Regions from separate parts of the Gemella haemolysans ATCC 10379 genome, predicted to be linked through region 2. Evidence: predicted binding sites of a transcription regulator. Region 2 holds the regulator's gene; each other region holds the start of a gene.

What was found. The regulator CtsR, encoded in region 2, represses protease genes until heat stress. The targets are predictions, from matches to a motif close to ATGGTCAATAAAGGTCAAACA.
Positions count from the first base shown of each region.
Region 1: a site for CtsR is predicted at 3,569-3,589, ahead of clpP (ATP-dependent Clp endopeptidase proteolytic subunit ClpP). Genes of this name have one in related genera too.
Region 3: a site for CtsR is predicted at 1,998-2,018, ahead of clpB (ATP-dependent chaperone ClpB). Genes of this name have one in related genera too.

Region 1 is NZ_ACDZ02000006.1:56,563-63,601, reverse strand. Features, by position in the region: gene GEMHA0001_RS01965 (YitT family protein) at 1-580, opposite strand, end outside; gene pssA (CDP-diacylglycerol--serine O-phosphatidyltransferase) at 753-1,271, shown strand; gene GEMHA0001_RS01955 (peptidoglycan bridge formation glycyltransferase FemA/FemB family protein) at 1,592-2,842, shown strand; gene clpP (ATP-dependent Clp endopeptidase proteolytic subunit ClpP) at 2,885-3,532, opposite strand; gene GEMHA0001_RS01945 (YitT family protein) at 3,699-4,577, opposite strand; gene cysS (cysteine--tRNA ligase) at 4,827-6,224, shown strand; gene GEMHA0001_RS01935 (Mini-ribonuclease 3) at 6,209-6,640, shown strand; gene rlmB (23S rRNA (guanosine(2251)-2'-O)-methyltransferase RlmB) at 6,624-7,039, shown strand, end outside.
Region 2 is NZ_ACDZ02000011.1:77,287-84,325, forward strand. Features, by position in the region: gene GEMHA0001_RS04890 (dihydroorotate oxidase) at 1-291, shown strand, start outside; purine riboswitch at 392-493, shown strand; gene GEMHA0001_RS04895 (nucleobase:cation symporter-2 family protein) at 635-1,897, shown strand; gene GEMHA0001_RS04900 (CtsR family transcriptional regulator) at 2,112-2,633, shown strand; gene GEMHA0001_RS04905 (ATP-dependent Clp protease ATP-binding subunit) at 2,638-5,112, shown strand; gene radA (DNA repair protein RadA) at 5,115-6,497, shown strand; gene GEMHA0001_RS04915 (PIN/TRAM domain-containing protein) at 6,743-7,039, shown strand, end outside.
Region 3 is NZ_ACDZ02000014.1:389,500-396,538, reverse strand. Features, by position in the region: gene clpB (ATP-dependent chaperone ClpB) at 1-1,812, opposite strand, end outside; gene GEMHA0001_RS07480 (AIPR family protein) at 2,197-3,891, shown strand; gene GEMHA0001_RS07475 (nitroreductase family protein) at 4,413-5,174, opposite strand; gene GEMHA0001_RS07470 (GNAT family N-acetyltransferase) at 5,268-5,735, opposite strand; gene GEMHA0001_RS07465 (hypothetical protein) at 5,816-6,019, opposite strand; gene GEMHA0001_RS07460 (alpha/beta hydrolase) at 6,106-6,798, opposite strand; gene GEMHA0001_RS07455 (PD-(D/E)XK nuclease family protein) at 6,870-7,039, opposite strand, start outside.

The sequences.
Region 1 (7,039 bases), on a different contig from region 2:
TAGTACAGATAAAAATATAAATAAGTGTATATAATATCGCCGGAAAACTTTTAACTACTACGAAAGTTAACGCTATGATTACACCATCAAGAATCTGAATAATTCTTCCAATTGAACTACCTGTATAAAGCTGTACAATTTTTGCGACTATATCTACCCCGCCTGTGGTTCCTCCTGCAAGAAAGACTATTCCAAGGCCTAGTCCCGCTAATAATCCTCCAAATACAGCAGCCAATAGTCTGTCCCCACCGATCTCTATTTCTATATTATACTTCTCAAAAATCCCTATCCAAAAAGTCAACATGATTATACCATACACTGTATAATACATTGTCTTTTTATCTAACATTTTATATCCTATAATTAACAAAGGAATATTTACCAGTATTGTCCCAACAGAAACTGGAAGACCTATTGAATATAATAATAACAGTGATATACCTGTCCCTCCACCTTCTGCCAACTTATTTGGAACATTAAAATGCATAATAGCAAAAGAATAAATAGCACACCCTAAAGAGATAATAAATAATTCTTTTAAAATTTTTGTTAAATTTAAATTTTTGTACTTCTTTTCCATAGTGCACCTCCAAAAGCAATTTTATCCTAATTATAACAGGTTTTAAAGTCATAAACAACCAGAGTAAATAATATTTTTCAACTCTTAATAATTATAAATTTCATATTTTCTTAGACATTATTACAAATTTGTACTATAATTATAATATCAATATTGGAGGTTTACTTTTAAAATGAATAAAAACTTCATACCAAATTATCTTACCCTTTGCAATATTTTTTGTGGGTTTATGTCAATTCTGACTACATCACATGGATATTTTATCTGGGGTACTGTCTTTATTATCTTAGCCATGCTTGCAGACAGATACGATGGTATCGTTGCAAGAAAACTTGGTGTTGTTTCTGAAATTGGTCACGACTTAGATTCATTATGTGACGTAGTAAGTTTTGGAGTAGCACCTGCTATGCTTGTTTTTGAAATCTTTATTACAAATGATAAGCCATCAACTCTATTAATGGTAATTGTCGCTATTCTTTGTGGAATTTACGTATGCTGTGGGGCTTATCGTTTAGCAAGATTTAATGTAACAAAAATGAAAAATGGATATTATCAAGGTGTTCCTATTACAACATGCGGAACAGTCCTTGCAGTACTTGCTCCGATAAAATTACCAAGTATTGCAATACTAATACTATTAGTGTTATGCTCTTATCTAATGGTAAGTAATATAAAAATCAAAAAAATATAGAAAAATTGTTCAGATAGTAATCTGGACATTTTTTATTTTTTAGCAATATAATTTAATATTATTTCTTTATATTAAATCTAAACAGTACACTTCTCCTTTAATCTTCCCTCTCCAATGCTGCATTACGAGAAAGGAAAGCATTATAACGAATCTTATGAAGTTAATTTTTAATGTATATTCTCTTCTAAACATCTAACACCATATAGTTACTTTACTTAATTATATCGTTATAAATTAGTATATTACTTTTTTTTTTAATTTTTGTTATATAATTTTATAAGTAATTTTGAATAGTAACAAACTAAAAAGGAGATTTCAAAATGATATTTACTGAAATTAGTAGTGAAGAACTTCAACAATTTCAAAAAGAAAATAACCACAGATATTATTTCTCGCAATCAGCAGAATATAATATTATGGCCAATAATAACAACTTAAAAACTGAAATTTTAGCCGTAAAAGAAAATAATAAAATACTAGCATACGGTATTTTCATTTATTTCCAATATAAAAAATACTTTTACAAAGTAACTGCTCAATACGGACCAATTATGGACTACTCAAATTCTGAATTAGTTAGTTTTTACTTTGATCAATTAAAAAAACACTATGCAAAAAATCTAAGAGTATTATCTGTACGTGTAAATCCATTTGTAAATGAAAAAATCTATAATGATGTTGAATTTGTAGAAGAAAACGAAGATGCAGTTAGAACAAATAGAATTTTAAATGACTTAAATTATCATGCTATGAATGAAGATTTATTTACTAATCCTACACTAGCTTCTCGTTGTGTTTTCTCTAAACCACTAGACGAAAATATTAATGAAAGTAATTTGTTAAAAAATATTTCACAAATCGCTCGTTATACTATTAACAGAACGATGAAGGAAGGGGTTCAGGTTCGCGAAATAGACATATTCAATGAAGAAGATGCTAAAATCTTCGATAAAATAAATCGTGATACTGAAGATAGAATTGATTTTGAAATCCGAGATAATACTTATTTCAAATCATTAAAAAATAATATAGGAGATAAAGCTCACTACCTTGTTTCATATATTGATTGTGATCAATTCGTTGAAACTACAACTAACACAATTGCAAATCTTGAAAAAGAGCGAGACGATTTAAAAGAAAAATTAGAACAAGGAAAAGTGAATGCTAAAAAAGCAACTAACCGTCTAAAAGAATTTGATGAAAACATTGCAATATGGTATAAAAAAATTGATAAAATAAAAGAACTTAAAGCTGAAAATGGGAATGTTATTAACCTTTCATGTGCTACTTTTATAGAATCTGGTCAAGATTTAATTTACTTCACAAGTGGTGCAATGAGAAAATTCCACCGTTATGAAGGACCATATGCTATCTTATTCCATATGATGAAATACGCAATTAACAATAACTTCAAATATTTCAACTTCTTTGGTACTTCAAAAGATTTCCATTCTGAAGATGCTACTGATTACGGTGTTCTTCAGTTTAAACGTAACTTCAATGGGAATATTGAGTACTTTATGGATAATTACGAAATTAGAAATGCTATTGGTAAAGTTTGGAAAATATAATAAAAAAGGAATTGAGTTTTTAGCTCAATTCCTTTTTCTTATTTATTCTGACTTTTTAGCAGCTTTTTTAGTAGCTTTTTTTGGTTTTTCTTTTTTCTGTGGTTTGTTATTTTCTGGATACATTACTTTATCTACTAATCCATACTCACACGCTTCTTCTGCTGTTAGATAATTATCACGTTCTGTATCACGTTCAATAGTTTTAATAGTTTGACCAGTTCTATCTGCTAAGATTTTGTTTAATTTTTCTCTTGTTCTTAGAATATGTCTAGCTGCTATTTCTATTTCTGTTGCTTGACCTTGTGCACCACCTAATGGTTGGTGAATCATTACTTCTGCATTTGGAAGAGCGTATCGTTTACCGATAGTCCCAGCTGCAAGTAAAAATGCACCCATACTAGCTGCCATACCCATACAAATAGTAACAACATCACATTTAATGTGTTGCATTGTATCATAAATTGCAAAACCAGCTGTTACACTTCCACCTGGTGAATTAATATAGAAATAAATATCTTTTTCACTATCTTGTGCTTCTAAAAATAAAAGTTGACTAGTTATTGAATTTGCTACTTGATCATTTACATCTGAACCAAGAATGATGATTCTGTCTTTTAATAATCTTGAATAAATATCGTATGCTCTTTCCCCTTGAGAAGTTTGCTCTATTACTGTAGGAATTAAATTCATTTTCTTACCTCCTAATTTTCTTTTCACTAGATATTATATATCAAAAATGGTCAATTAGCAACTTTTTTCCCTTTCTAAGTATTCTGCATATCAAGTATAATAACACTCAAATACAAATTAAAAAATCGACTTAAAATAATAATTCTAAGCCGATTTTATATAAATTTTATAGTCTATAAGAATGTTCTTTAAAGTTCCCTACTATCGTATTTACCGCACTTACAGTAATAAATGCTTCAGGACAATTTTTCGCTACTAACTTACGTAATTGATGCATTTCATTCTGCTGAATAACTACAATAATCATTCGTTTTTTCTCGTGTGAATATCCACCTTCTACGTCCATAATTGTTGATCCTCTATGTAAAGTATTATTTATAACTTCAACCATTCTTTCAGGATTACTACAAATAATTGTACATTGAATATAAGCTGAGAAGAATTTCTGAACACCTTTCATCGTCTGATTACGTACAAAACTCATAACCAAAGCATACATTACATATTTTATATCAAAAAATATCCATACTATTATATAAACTGTAATATCCTGTATAAGAAATACAGTTGGTAAATTAAAATCCATTTTTTTAGAAATAAATTTACCTGTAATATCAGTTCCCCCAGTAGAAGCACCCGCAACTAATAGACAACACATCGCAAGACCTGAAATAATCCCACAAAAAATTGCTGCAACAAGAGAATCTCCTAAATCTACTGGTGTTATAACTTTTGGTAAATTATTTATTAAAAAAGATGATATACTTATCACAATTCCCGTAAGAATTACAAACTTACGGCTTATATACCTATATCCTATATAAAACAATGGAACATTTAAAATAAATTGTACAGTACCTATTTTTATCCCTGTAAGTTTATTTATTACCAAACTTAATCCTAATGCCCCACCTGCCCCTATATTATTTACAGGTATTAGTAATCCAGCATAAATAGAGAATAATATCGTTCCAATAATTATTAGAAAGACATTTTTTGATTGTTTATGTTGCTCAGTCTTATATATCGTATCTGATAATTTCATGATTTCCTTATCCTTTATTTTTATCCTGTATATATTTTAATACAAATATAAATTTAAAACAAATAAAAATTGATTATCTTTTATAAAACATCAAGAAATAATTCATTTTATAGGCATTTTGTGTTAAAATTTAAATAATAGACTTTTTTAGTTATTATGATATAGAAGAAATTTGGGAATCATTCATTAGTTAATTTATAAGATAATTAATTTTTAATTTATGAATCTCCCTTTTAAAAGGAGCTATTTATGATTAAACTCTATAATACATTGACAAAACAAAAAGAAATTTTAAAAACAATTGAAGAAAACAAAGTAAGAATGTACGTTTGTGGACCTACTGTATATAACTATATACATATTGGAAATGCACGTCCGATAATAGTTTTTGACGTAGTTCGCAAATATTTAGAACACAGTGGATATGAAGTAGATTTCATCTCTAACTTTACAGACGTTGATGATAAAATTATTAAGGCTAGTAATGAAGAAGGAATTTCTACAAGTGAACTAACTGAAAAATACATCACAGCTTTCTTTAAAGACTATGATGCACTTGGATGTAAGAGAGCAACTAAAAACCCTAGAGTTACTGAATACATGCAAGAAATAATTAACTTCATTGCAAAACTTGTTGAAGAAGGATTTGCATACGAAGCTAAGGGTGATGTTTATTTCAGAACACGTAAAAAAGAAGACTACGGAAAATTAAGTAAACAATCTATCGATGATCTAATTAGTGGTGCTCGTATTGAAGTTGGTGAACATAAAGAAGATCCTCTAGATTTCGCATTATGGAAAAAAGCTAAACCTGGAGAAGTTAAATGGGATAGTCCATTTGGAGAAGGTCGCCCTGGTTGGCATATTGAATGTTCTGTAATGGCAAAAGAAACTCTAGGTGATACAATCGACATCCACGCTGGTGGACAAGACTTAACATTCCCTCACCATGAGAATGAAATAGCACAATCTGAATGTCACAATCATGTACCGTTCAGCAACTATTGGATGCATAATGCATTTATTAATATTGATAATGTTAAAATGAGTAAAAGTTTAGGTAATTTTCGCTTAGTAAAAGATATTATTGCAGAAATAGATCCAATGGTGCTGCGCTTATTCATGCTAACAGTTCACTACAGAACTCCAATTAACTATACATTAGAAAATATTGAACTTGCAAAAACAAACTTTGAAAAAATTAAAACTTCTTATCAAAACTTACAATTCAGATTAAATAATGATATGTCTGATGAAAAACTAGATACAGATGTTGTAGCATTAGTTACAGAAGAGTTAAACAAATTTGAAGAATATATGCAAGATGATTTCAACACAGCAAATGCACTTTCTTCATGGTATGAAATTGTGAGAATATCTAATTCATACACAGCAAAAGAAGCTGTAAACAAAGAAACTCTAGAGCTAATCAACGCTGCATTTGAAACTTATAGTTCTATTCTTGGAATAAGCGTAAAAGAAGATAATACACTTGATAGTGAACACATCGAAAGTTTAATATCTGAACGTGAAGAAGCTCGTAAAAATCGTGATTTCGCCTTAGCTGATAAAATACGTGATGACTTAAAAGAACAAGGAATTATCTTAGAAGATACTAAACAAGGTGTACGATGGAAAAAAATATAATTTTTAAATTTACTGAAAAAAACTTCGCTAACCCTAATCAAATGCAAGCACTAACCCTTGCCTATATCGGAGACAGCATCTATGATATTATGAGTAGAGAATACGTTATGAAAAATCACTTAGGAAAAATAAATGATCTTCATAAAACAGTATCTACAATCGTATCAGCAAGAGCACAAGCAAGTTTTATGGAAAACATACTAAATAATAGTATATTAACAGAACAAGAAGAAAAAATTTATAACCGTGCAAAAAATCAAAAAAACAACTCTAAAGCAAAGAACGCAAGTATTATGGAATATAAACTTGCTACAGGTTTAGAAGCAGTATTCGGTTATTTATATTTAGAAAAAAACTTTGAAAGATTGGAGGAAATGTTTAACTACATAATTAGACTATATGAAGAAAAACAATAAACACTATAAAGAATTAAGACTAAAAAACAAAGAACAAAAACCTCAAGTCCAAACTCCTGAGGTGGATTTAGATAAAGAAGTAATTGCTGGTCGTAACGCTATACTTGAAGCTATTAAATCAGGACGCGAAATTAATAAAATTTTGTTCCAAGAAGGTATTGAAAAAGGAAGATTAAAATCTATTTTTGCTATTGCTAATGAGAAAAAAATCATTTGTCAAGAAGTTCCAAAACGTAAACTAGATAATTCTACTACTGAACGTCACCAAGGGGTTATCGCTTATGTTGCACCATACTCTTACTTTGAACTTGATGAAGTAGTAAATAACCTAGAAATTAATAAGGATACTACCCTACTAATTTTAGATCATATTGAAGATCCACATAATCTTGGAGCGAT
Region 2 (7,039 bases):
GGTGGACTAGGAGGAGAATATATAAAACCAACTGCATTAGCTAATGTTCGTGCATTTAGGGAACGCTTGAATCCTAGTATAAAAATTATTGGAACTGGTGGAGTTATAAACGGTAAAGATATATTTGAACATATTCTATGTGGTGCTGATTTAGTGCAAGTGGGAACAACTCTTCATAAGGAAGGAGTTTCAGTTTTTGCTAGACTAACTAAAGAACTTCAAGAAGTGATGAAAGAAAAAGGGTACTCAAGTTTAGATGACTTTAGAGGTAAATTAAAGGTAATAGAATAAATAATTAGCATATATATAGTATAAATTTTAATTAATGATGAAAATGTAAAAGAAAAAATAGATAACACTTGAAAATCATTTTGAAAATTGTTATTATATATTGTACAGACAAAATATAGCACATATAAAGGCAAGAATATGGCTTGCAAGTTTCTACCATCAGACCGTAAATTTGATGACTATGGGCATTCTTATTATAATATTATTACTTTGAATTAATTTTTAAAGTAACTATTTGTAGTAGAATTTTAAATCGCCTATAAGTAATTATAGGTGATTTTTTGTATTTATATAGTTATATTTGTCAAAAAATAATATATAAATAACTAAGGAGAAAAGAATCTTGAAAACTTTTATTTTAAGTTTACAGCACGTACTAGCGATGTACGCAGGAGCGGTAATTGTACCGATAATTGTTGCTGGAGGTCTAGGTCTTTCAGCAGAGCAAACAACTTATTTAGTGTCAGTTGATATTTTTATGTGTGGTGTAGCAACATTTTTACAAGTATATAAAGGTAAATTTACAGGAATTGGGTTACCTGTTGTTCTTGGATGTACTTTCACAGCAGTTGCACCGATGATAGCTATAGGAAATAGCTCAGGATTACCAACTATGTATGGAGCGATTTTTGTTTCGGGGCTAGTGGTAGTTGTAATAGCACCATTTTTTGCTAAGGTGGCTAAGTTATTCCCACCAGTAGTTACAGGTAGTGTTGTAACAATTATAGGTATTACATTAGTACCAGTTGCGATGAATTATATTGCAGGTGGACAAGGATCGAAAGATTTTGGAAATCCAAAAAACATAGTATTGGCATGTATTACGCTTGCAATTATTTTAGTAATTTATAAATTCACTACTGGATTTATTCAATCAATAGCAATTTTATTAGGTTTAGTATCAGGAACTGTTATTGCTAGTTTTATGGGAATGGTAAGTTTAACAGAAGTTACACAAGCAGGTTGGTTCCAACATCCAACACCACTTAAGTTCGCTAGTTTCGAATTCAATATAAGTGCGATTTTAACATTTGTTATAGTTGGAATAGTTAGTATGATTGAATCAACTGGTGTATATTATGCCCTAGGAAATATCTGTAATCAAGAGGTTAAAGAACCAGATTTAAGAAGAGGATATTTAGCAGAAGGATTAGCGGTTATGATTGGATCATTAGTAAATGCCTTCCCATATACTACTTATTCTCAAAACGTAGGACTTGTACAAATTTCAGGTGTAAAAAGTAAAAAAGTAATGTATGTCATGGTACTGTTACTTCTAGTTTTTGGATCAATTCCAAAAATTGGAGCTTTAGCTACAATCGTACCTCAACCAGTACTAGGAGGAGCGATGATTAGTATGTTTGGTATGGTACTTGCATATGGTGTGAAAATGTTAGGAAATACTGATTTTGCTAAACAAGAAAATCTTATGATAATTGCTTGTTCTGTTGGTTTAGGATTAGGTGTAACAACAGTTCCTACAGCATTTGCTCAATTACCAAGCTTTATCCGTATGTTTACTGATAGTGGTATTGTTTTAGGTACAATTGTTGCGATTGTAATGAATCTGATTTTTAATAGAAAATCAAAACTAAAAAACAACTAACTAATAGAGATAAGTATTTTTAATCTAAATACTTTAATTAGAAAATAGAATTATAATGAATGACTCAGGAAGAATAGATTTTTTAAATCATGATTTTTGAGTCGTTCATTTTTATTTATATATGGCTAAAAATCAATGTTTTTTGTGTACAAAATATTGTAGATGTAGTATAATTTAATAAAGGTCAATTTTAGTCAATAAAGGAGGTGCTCTTATGAATAATAGTAATATGACTGATATACTTGAACAATATATTATTGGCTTATTTAATGAGGCGTCAGAAGATCATATAATTATAAAAAGAAGTAATGTTGCACAAAAATTTGACTGTGTACCATCTCAATTAAACTATGTAATAAAAACAAGATTTACACCAGAACACGGATTTATAATTGAGAGTAAGCGAGGTGGAGGTGGATTCATCAGAATCACCAAAATAACTCTTCACGCAAATAAAGACTACATTGATTATTTAATTGAGACAGTAGAGAATGAGATAGTTGAAATAGATGAGGCTATTAGATTAGCTAAAATACTATTGGATAAAGAGTATATTGATAAATTTGATTATAATCACTTTATAGATAGTATAGAGATTGTTACAGCGGTTCATAATCAATTTTTAGATTGTATTGATGAAAATAGTGCTGAAGAAATGATTAATCAAACCAAAGCAAATATTAAGGATCTAACAATAAGATTTTTAACAAATATAAAATATAATAAAAGGGGATGATGTTATGTATATAAGATTTAATGAAACGGCCCTTATGGTATTAACAACAGCAAAAGAAGAAGCAAATGATTTTGGAGTTAAAGCTGTAGGAACAGAACATTTATTATTAGCTATGTTGAGTATGCAAAATACAATATCTTGCAAGGTGCTTAACAGGCATGGTGTTTACTATGACGATTTTAGAAAAAGTGTAGTAGACTTTTATGAAGCAGAATTAGAAGGAACTGATTTTTATCGTAATGTTTTAATGAAAATAGATTATACAAATGGAGCAGTTAGAACGATAGAAAATAGTCAAAGATATGCTGATGACACTTCTAGTTTTGTTGTTACTAGTGAACACTTGTTATTATCTTTACTTGAAGAAGAGACTGGTACAGCTGTACGTTTATTAACTGATAAATTAGGAATAAATGTCGATGCTTTGGTTGATGAATTATTTGATTTAGTGAAAAAGAACCATGCATTGGTATCTAAATTGTATGAAGGATTTAAAAAAATTACTGAATCTGAGAATAGTTCCTCAAAAACTAAAACATTAAATTCTTTAGCGAAAGATTTAACTAGAGATGCATTTAATAATAAACTAGATCCTGTATTAGCACGTGATAAAGAAATTACTCGTATGATCGAAATTTTAAATAGACGTACTAAGAATAATCCTGTATTAATTGGAGAACCTGGAGTAGGGAAAACAGCGATAGTAGAAGGTTTAGCAGAAAGAATCGTTTCACAAAATGTTCCTAGTAATTTATTAGGAAAGAGAGTAATGGTATTAGACATGGGTACATTACTTGCAGGTACTAAGTATCGTGGTGAATTTGAAGAAAGATTAAAAAATATAATTGCAGAGATTGAAGATGCAGGAGATATTATTTTATTTATAGATGAAATTCATACGATTATTGGAGCTGGTGGTAGTGAAGGGAGTGCTGATGCATCAAATATTCTTAAACCTGCCTTATCTCGTGGTTTAATTCAATGTATCGGTGCTACAACAACTGAAGAATATAGAAAATATTTTGAAAAAGATGCAGCCTTAGAACGTCGTTTCCAACCAATTAAGGTTGAAGAACCAAGTACTGAAGATTCTATTAAAATTCTTGAAGGACTACGACATAAATATGAAGAACATCATGATGTAGAAATATTAGATGAAGCTATTTGCTCAGCTGTAAAATTAAGCACAACTTATATCACAGACAGATGTCTACCTGATAAAGCAATAGATCTAATAGATGAGGCATGTTCTAAAGTTAAACTAAGATATTATAAATCACCAGATAAATTAAAAGAGTATGAAGATGAGCTTACTCGATTAAACAAAGAAAAAGACAGAGCTGTTATTAACCAAGAATTCGAAATAGCAGCTAAAAAACGTGATGAAGTTAATAAGGTAATTAGTAAAATCGAAGAATTCAAAATTTCTTGGCAAGACAGCTTATCAAAAGATAAGATTAAGATTACTTCTGAACACATAGCTGAAGTTCTTGCAGCTTGGACAGGAGTTCCAGTTACAAAATTAACAGAATCTGAAAGTGAACGTCTACTAAAATTAGAAGAAATTTTACATAAGAGAGTTATAGGGCAGGATGAGGCTGTAGTTAGTCTTGCCAAAGCTGTTAGAAGAGCAAGAAGCGGATTTAAAGCACCAAATAGACCAATAGGAAGTTTTATTTTCCTAGGACCTACAGGTGTAGGGAAAACAGAACTTGCTAAAAGTTTATCAGAAGCTTTATTTAGCTCAGAAGATAATATGATCCGTATTGATATGAGTGAGTATATGGAGCCACATTCAATTAGTAGATTAGTTGGAGCGCCTCCAGGGTACGTAGGGTATGAAGAAGTAGGACAATTATCTGAACAGGTTCGTCAAAAACCATATTCAGTAGTTCTATTTGACGAAATTGAAAAAGCTCACCCATCAATCTTTAATATCCTTTTACAAGTACTAGATGATGGACGTTTAACTGATGCATCAGGACGCGTAATTGATTTTAAAAATACAATTATTATAATGACTTCAAATGTCGGAGTTAGTGAACTTAATGATCAAAAATTTGTAGGTTTTGGAGGTAGTGATTCTATTAAGAATGATTATAAGAATGTTCAAAACACTATGATGGAAGCATTGAAAAAACAATATCGTCCAGAATTCTTAAATAGGATTGATGATATAATCGTCTTCAAAACTCTTGAAAAAGAAGAGTTGGAAAAAATTTCTGAATTACTAATTGATGGTCTATCTAAGAGATTAGAAGATAGAAATATCACTATTAAACTTACTAAAAAAGCAATGGCTAAAATAGTTGAAGATGGTAGTATAAAAGAATACGGAGCTCGTCCATTAAAACGAAGTATTCAAAAAAATATTGAAGATTTATTAAGTGAAGAACTGTTACAAAATCCTGAATTAACAGGAACTATCAATATTGATTATAAAAAAGATAGTTTTGTTGTAAAGAAGACTAAGAGGTAGTTATGGCTAAGGTAAATGTTAAATACGAATGTAATGCCTGTGGTTACCAAAGTTTGAAATATATGGGGAGATGTCCAAATTGTAAAAAATGGGCATCTATGGAAGAAGTAGTCGAAGCAAAAAAAGCGACAAAACATACAGAATTTGAAGTTAAAACAAACGATACGGAGCGTGTAGAAGCTGGGAAACTAAAATCAGTTTCTACACAGGATGTACCGAGGACTCTAACGGACAGTAGTGAATTAAACAGGGTCTTAGGTGGAGGAGTTGTAGGCGGATCATTAGTACTTTTAGGAGGAGATCCAGGTATTGGAAAATCTACATTACTTCTACAGATTTCAGCATACTTAGCAAAAGAACACGATGTACTATATGTAACTGGGGAGGAGTCAGTAAGACAGGTTAAAATAAGAGCTGATAGATTAAAGAATAATACAGATGAACTTTTTGTTTATGCACAGACTGATCTTAATTTAATATATCAAGTGGTAAAAAAAGTAAAGCCTCAGTTTTTAGTAATTGATTCAATTCAGACAATTTATAATCCTAATATGGAAAATTCTCCAGGTAGTATTACTCAGGTTAGAGAATGTACTCAACAATTGATGAAAATTGCTAAGAGTTTAAATATAGCAATATTTATAGTTGGGCATGTTACTAAGGAAGGAACTATTGCGGGTCCACGTATGTTAGAACATATGGTAGATACAGTTCTGTATTTTGAAGGTGAAGGTCAACATAGTTATCGAATACTTAGAGCGGTTAAAAACCGTTTTGGTTCAACTAATGAAATTGGAATTTTCGAGATGAAACATAGTGGATTAGAAGATTTAGCTAACCCGTCTCAAATGTTCTTAGAAGAAAGAAGTAAAAATCTTGCTGGAGCGACTATAATTAGTACTATGGAAGGTAGTAGACCACTTCTTGTAGAAATACAATCATTAACTACACCAACAGCTTTTAATAATCCGCGAAGAATTTCGACTGGATTAGAATATAATAAGTTAATATTACTAATGGCTGTATTAGAGAAAAAAGCTGGTTATTTATTACAACAACAAGATGTTTATGTTAAAGTTTCTGGTGGAGTTAAGATTGATGATCCGGCAGTAGATTTAGGAGTAGTTATGGCAGTTGCTTCTAGTTTTAAAGATATAGCTGTAAACATGAATGATTGTTTCATTGGAGAAGTTGGCTTAACAGGAGAAGTTAGAAGAGTTAGCAGAATTGAACAAAGAATCAATGAAGCAAAAAAACACGGTTTTAAACGTGTAATTGTACCGGTAGGAAATATGAAGAATTCTGATTTTCCTGACGGGATTGAGATAGTTCCTGTAAAGGATATTAGAGAGTGCTTAGATATAGCCTTCAGTAATGTGTTTTAATAAAGATATGAGATGAATAGAGAGAAAACTAGATGTTTTTTCTTTATTCATTTCTTAGTATTTATATTTATAAAAATATTTTAAAAAAACTTTAATTTTTTTGATTTAGTTATGTTAATTTTAAGTAGAATGTAGTAGAATAGATAGAAGAGATGTTTTATATCTCTATACTTTCTAATGTATTATTATTAAAGCATTATTAATAATTTTATATTTCAAATTAAATAATAAAAGGAGTGATTTTTATGTTGAAAAAAGTTTTAATTATTATTTCCTTTTTTCTAGGAATAACAGTAGGAACACTTTCAACTAGTGCATTAATATATTATAATATTTTTGCATCATTGAGTGAGACGATGTTAAGACTTATTGTTACAATTGGAACTACAGTAGTTTTTGTATTAGTGTCTTTATTATTTTCAGATAGATTCGTAGCAATGTTAAAAAGAATCGAAGATCGTCTAACGAATACACCAATCCAAAAAATTGTATTTACTACAATTGGATTAATTCTTGGTCTGCTTCTAGCTAGTTTACTTTCA
Region 3 (7,039 bases), on a different contig from region 2:
GAATAGGAAGCTACCAATCGGTCTGTTAGGATCTGCGATACCAGCACGAGAACGTAAGATTGCGTTAGTTACACTCTCTACAGCTTCATCTTGACCTATTACTTTTTCATGAATAGTATCAGCTAGATGTAATAATTTTTCTTTTTCAGTTTCTACTAGACGAGTTACTGGAATACCAGTCATTTGACTTACGATAAATCCAATCTCATCTTCAGTAACTTCTTGTTTTAGAAGTTTATATTCTTCGTGTTTAGATTTTTCTTCTAATTCTTCTAACTCTTGAGTTAATTTTGGTAAAGTAGAATATTGTAGCTCAGATGCTTTTTCTAAATCATAGCTATTTTGAGCTTGTTCTAATTCTAATTTAACTCTGTCGATTTTTTCACGTAGATTTTTAACAGCTGATAATTTTTCTTTTTCACTATCAACTTGTAATTGAAGTTTATTTTGTTCTTCTTTTAGATTAGCCAACTCTTCTTTTAAGTTTTCTAAACGTCTTTTAGACACATCATCATCTTCACCACTTAAGGCTTTTTCTTCTATCTCAAGTTGCATAACTTTACGATTAATTGTATCTAATTCAGCTGGGTTAGAAGAGTTCTCAGTTTTAATAGTTGCACAAGCTTGGTCGATTAAATCGATAGCTTTGTCCGGTAAGAATCTATCAGTAATATATCTATTAGATAATTCCGCAGCTTCTACAATCGCACGGTCAGAGATTTTCACACCGTGATAAACTTCGAATCTTTCTTTAAGACCACGTAAAATTGAAATTGTATCTTCTACAGTAGGCTCATTAACAAGAACTTTTTGGAAACGACGTTCTAATGCAGAGTCTTTTTCGATATATTGGCGATATTCATTAAGAGTTGTAGCACCGATACAGTGTAGTTCACCACGAGCAAGCATTGGTTTTAAGATGTTACCAGCATCCATTGCTCCATCTGTTTTACCAGCACCAACAAGCATATGAATTTCATCGATGAATAGAATGATTTTTCCATCTTTTTCTTTAACTTCTTTTAATACAGCTTTTAGTCGTTCTTCGAACTCACCACGATATTTAGCTCCTGCGACTAAACTAGTAAGGTCAAGTTCGAATACAGTTTTGTCTTTAAGACTTTCAGGTACATCACCGCGTACAATACGTTGAGCCAGTGCCTCAACAATCGCAGTTTTACCTACCCCAGGTTCCCCTATCAACACTGGATTATTTTTTGTTTTTCTTGATAAAATTCTAATTACATTTCTTATTTCTTCATCACGTCCTATTACAGGATCAATTTTACCACTGCGTGCAGCTTCTACAAGATCACGACCATATTTCTCTAAAACTTCGTAGTTGTTTTCTGGATTTTCGTTCATAACTTTTTTACCTCCTCTGATATTATCGATAACAGCTACTAAATCTTTTAATGTAGTCACCTTATCGATATATTTTTTTACTATACTATTTTTTAAATAACTCGCAAGAACAATATGTTCACACGAAATAAATTTATCTTCATATTTCTCTTTATATTTATTAGCTTCTATTAATAAAGCATTCAAATCATTGCTTAAATAACTAGCGTAGTTGATATTATCTCCTTCTACACTATTTACCTTCGCAATCTCATTATCTAACTCATGAGTTAAATTCACCTTATCAACATTTACTCTTCCTAATATATCACTATATAAATTACTACCAGTAAGAGCCGCTTTTAAGAACATCTCACTCGTAATACTTTGACTTTTTTTCTCAGTTGCAAATTCGGAAGATTTCGCTAAGATTTCTTTCACACTATTTGTAAAACTATTAATATCCATTGTAAATCTCCTTTGATTAAATTATTAGATCAAAAGGTACTTTTATTCGTTAACCAGTATCTCTATTATAATAAAGATACTGATCTCATAAGATACACCTAAATATTTAACAAACTAAAAGGTTTTATGGAATATATTTAACTTTTATCTTTTTGACCTTCTTTGACCTTAAATAAATTATAACATGTTTGACCTTTTTTGACAATAGTTTTTTTGAAAAAAATAAAAATACACTTTTTATTTGATAACAGTAGATATTTTAGTATATAATTTTATATGAATGTGACTTAAATAAATTATAAAATTAAATAATATAGTAACTCTCTAAAAATAAGTTATTTGGAAATATAATAAATATAAAAAAGAATATCGGAGGATTTAAAAATGGGAACTCAATTAACGAATAATCAAATATTACTAAAAGAATGTATTAATCAAGAATTTAATGAAAGCAATGGATACAAAGATGTCAATAATTACTTTGAACATTTTGCAGCTTCACAAGTACTAAAAGATTTCAATCTTAGTGATGAAGAGATTGATAATGGTAATACTGGTGGAGGAAATGATGGCGGTTGTGATAATTTATACGTTTTCTTAAATAGTGAATTAGTTACTATCGATCAAATAGAAGGACTGAATGCTACGAAAGGATCATACTTAGATTTTTTTATTTTACAGTCTAAAAATACAACCTCCTTTAATGAACAAACTATAACAAATTGGAAGAATGTATCAAATAATCTTCTAAATATGTCAAATAAATTGAATAATTATTCAAAAAGATATAATGAATTAACCATTGAAGTGTTTGGTCTTTTTAGGGACGCAATAGCTAAATTAATTAGAAGTCAAGTAAAAATAAGATTTTACTATTATTATATTACATTAGGAACACAGGTTCATCAAAACGTTGAGATGCAAGCAAATGAATTAAAGGAATTAGTCAAGCGTTATTATCCATCATCAGAAGTCCACGTGTTATTTATTAATGCAGATCAATTAATGGATATGTATAATACAGATAGCGAAATAAGAGTAAATTTAGAATTGTTAGACCAACCAATATCACGAAGTGAAAATGAATACATTAGTCTAGTTAAACTAGGAACATATTTTAAATTTATTACAGATGATAATCTATTTTTACGAAAATCATTTTTCGAATCGAATGTTAGAGATTATCAAGGACATAATAGTGTAAATTCAAGTATTGCTGATACTTTAGAAGGAAAAGGAAAAGAAGATTTTTGGTGGTTAAATAACGGGGTAACAATTCTTTCTACAGATATTAAATTAATTACAAATAAGTCATTACAAGTTGTTAATCCTCAAATAGTTAACGGATTGCAAACATCAAGAGAAATATACAACTATTTTTCTGAAAGATCACAGAAGTGTGATAAAGATACTAGAACCATTTTAGTAAGAGTAATAAAACCTGAAAGTGAAGAATCTAGAGATAATATAATTTTTTCTACAAATAATCAAACAAGTATACCTAAGTCATCTTTAAGAGTAACGGATACAATACATTTACAGATTGAAATGTATTTTAAAAATAGAGGCCTATATTACGACAGAAGAAAGAATTACTATAAAAATCAAAAGAAAAAAGCAGTAGATATAATCAGCGTCTCTTTTCTTGCTCAATGCTTAATTTCTCTAATTTTAAGAAAACCTGACTTCGCAAGAGCAAGACCTTCAACTTTATTGACAGACGAGGGCACATATAAAGACTTGTACGAAAAAAACTTGGACTTAGAAGTGTATTATAAGGCAGCACGAATAGGGAGATATGTACAGAATACTTTAAAAAAGTGTACACATATGAAAAATACAGAAGTTAATGATATACTATTTTATGTTATATATGCAGTTGTTGCTGATGAGTTAAAAAAGAAAGAACTAAGTTTTCTTGATTTAAAAGAATTTGATTTAAATAAAATTACAGAAAATATAATAATTCAAGTTGCAAACAAAATATATAATAAGTATAAAGCTCTCGGAGGAAATAGTAGCATTGCCAAAAGTAAAATATTTATTGAAGATATATATTCATTATTTAATTTAAATTAATTTACTTTAATCCGAAACACAATACTTCCTACTGTTTGTTAAGTGAGCAAGATAATAAAACTCTATAGATTTTTTATACTAATCAAAATATACTCGTTTATAAAAGCTCAATTCCATTTAAATCACTAAAATTTTTTGAAATTTCAAGGTATTATTTGTCATGAAGAAATGCTTCACATTGACAAATAATACCTTGAAATCTACTTACAGAAATAGAATTATAGCTATACTTAATCCTTAACTCTATATATAATACCTTCAAATTCTTATAATTCTCCCCCATTTTTTGTGATAACCCCTTTAATTTAATAATGGCCAAAATTAATCTTTTATAGAATATTAATTTTACACTTCACAAAATTTTAGTTCTATAAAAAATATAGTTTGCAATAAATAACAGCTATATTTATTTTTGTTTAAAATGAAAATTCCTTTATAACATTATCTCTGATTTATATTTTTTCACTTTAATACACCACATATATATTATTAAAATATACATGTGGTGATTACTTTATTTATTATTCCTTCTCACTCACAAAACCATTTTTCTCTAATAGTTCTTTCGTTACTTTTTCTATTCCTGAAGGTTGTGCATAGAAGTCAGCGAATTTTTTAGTCCATGTTTTTGTCTCACGTCCTTCAGCAAAGTCTACCATTGTTTGACGGTATTCTTTTAATACTTCTACATTTGATTTAGGGAATTCATTATATCCTACATTAGCTGCTTCTGGTAATCTAGGTTTAACTTTTTCTGTTGATAACTCTTCATCTATAACTCCAATACTTAAACCACATACAAATAAAGCAGTCTCAGGAATATTCAATAATTCTGAAATACTATCGCCAAAATATCTTAAACCACCACAATACACGATTCCATATCCTAAAGACTCAGCAGCTAAAGCGGCATTTTGCATCGCTATACCAACATCTAAAGTACCGATAAGTAAAGGCTCGTATTGATTAGAAATATCAAACTCTCCACCTTCAATATCAAATGATAATTTAATATTAGTATAATCTAAGCAATACAGTAAAAGCGCCACAGAATTTTCGATATGAACCGCATTACCAGGTGATTTTTCACGGATTAAATCAGCAATTTGTTGTTTAGTTTCACCTGTTGTTACGATAATACTATAGTGTTGACCATTCATCCAGCTAGATCCTTGTTTAGAACTAGCGATGATTTGCTCAAGATGTTCTTTAGGTAGTTCTTTTCCTTTTACAAAACTACGAGTCGTACGATGATCTAGCATCGTTCTAATTACTTCATTCATATGTTACCTCCGAAATTTTCTAGTAATAGTAACTTAATTATAACGTGAAAAAGAATAGAATGAAAGGAAATAGGTTGATAAGATACAAGATTTTTAATCTTTTATTAGATACACTATATCCATTCCATCTTTAATATTCTCTATCTCACCTGTTCTCTTATAACCCAACTTCTCATATAAATAAATATTACCTTGTTCTTGTAATATTGTATCTAATTGCCAATGATGTGAACCATATATTTTTTCCACTTCTCTCATAGCAAGTTGAGCAAGTCCTTGATTTCTATATGTAGGCATAATCCAAATAGGAGCTATACGTTTCCTACTTCCATCTTTTCTATCCATTACTCTAACCGCTCCAACTTTTTCATTATTTCTAACAATAAAATAGTAACTAGTCCAAGGTTGTTTATATTTATTCAAAATATTCTCATAACTTTCTGTCGCTGGGCTCATATCATAATCCTGATATTTTTCTAATAAACTCTCAAATGCCTTTACTTGCATTTCCCATATTTCTATCATATCGGATTCTGTTGCTTTTACTAATGTAATACTCATTTATTATTCCCTCAATTCTCTATTCACCAACTATAACACTATTCGAAACTTGAACAAAAAAATACATTTTTTTTAGATAATTATAATCCTCTTTTTTCCCATTCTTTTATAATTCTCTCTACCTCTTCTTCAGTCCAACCATCAACAAATCTTGTTGCTCGTAATTCCTTATCTGAAAGATTTTCAATATCAGTTGGTTTATATTTATCTCCAAAAATTATCTCACTAAGTTTTTTACCTTTATTTTTCTCTTTTTCTGTCATAACACTGACCTTCTTATTCATAAATTTTTAAACTAATATATTTATATGTTGGAATTTTACTGCTATACTCAAGTTACACTTTAATCTACTCAAAACTCAAAGTAATTCTAACACAAATTTTCAATACACCATACAAATGCTTTAGCTACACGTAAATCTGAATCGCTAAAATGACCACCTTTATTCCACTCTAATATTGTATTTATCTTATCATTTTTTAATAGTTCTTCCAGTTTTCTAATATTATCTCCTACTTTTGACATTACTTTGTTTTTCGTTTTCTCTTCAGTATAACCTAAACTTAGATAAATAGTGTTACTTAATGGCGTATTATTATTCATAAATTCTTCCCATCCATTAAACCAAACAGACGGAGAAGCTGCAGCAATACCAGAAAATATATCTGACTTATATGCGCTCCAAAGACTGAATAAACCTGCCAAAGAATACCCACCTAGTATAAATTTAATATCATTATCTAGATTATATTTTTCTTTAACCGTTGGTATTAATCTACTTTCAATAAATTCTAAAGTTTCTGTAGCACCTGAACCAAAAGATTTATTTCTAAATGCTGGAGGTGCTTCCCAAGGAGAAAGTTCACTATTCCAATCCTCTATTTTAAAAGCAATAAGCGAGAATTGTTTGTCTGTATTTTTTTGAATTTCTACTACTTCATTATCCAATACTTCAATATCATGTTCATCAACAGGTTGAATCAATAAGTATTTTGTAGTATCAGTTATATATCCAATACACATCTTATTATCTATTACAAAATTCTCTTTTCTTTGTTTCATTAATTTCTCCTATAATGTTTATTATTTTATATTCTCATATATAACCAACAATAAAATAATATATTCTTCTCTTAAGACATATTTTCCAATATAATCTCTTTAACAATTTTCAAATGTGCTTCAATTTTCTTAACATCCGTTTTTATATAATCAATTAACTCTTTACTAGATACATGTTTTTTTATAAGTGCATAATCATAAAAATCTCGTTTATCATATGTCTTCCATTTCTTTCTTGAAG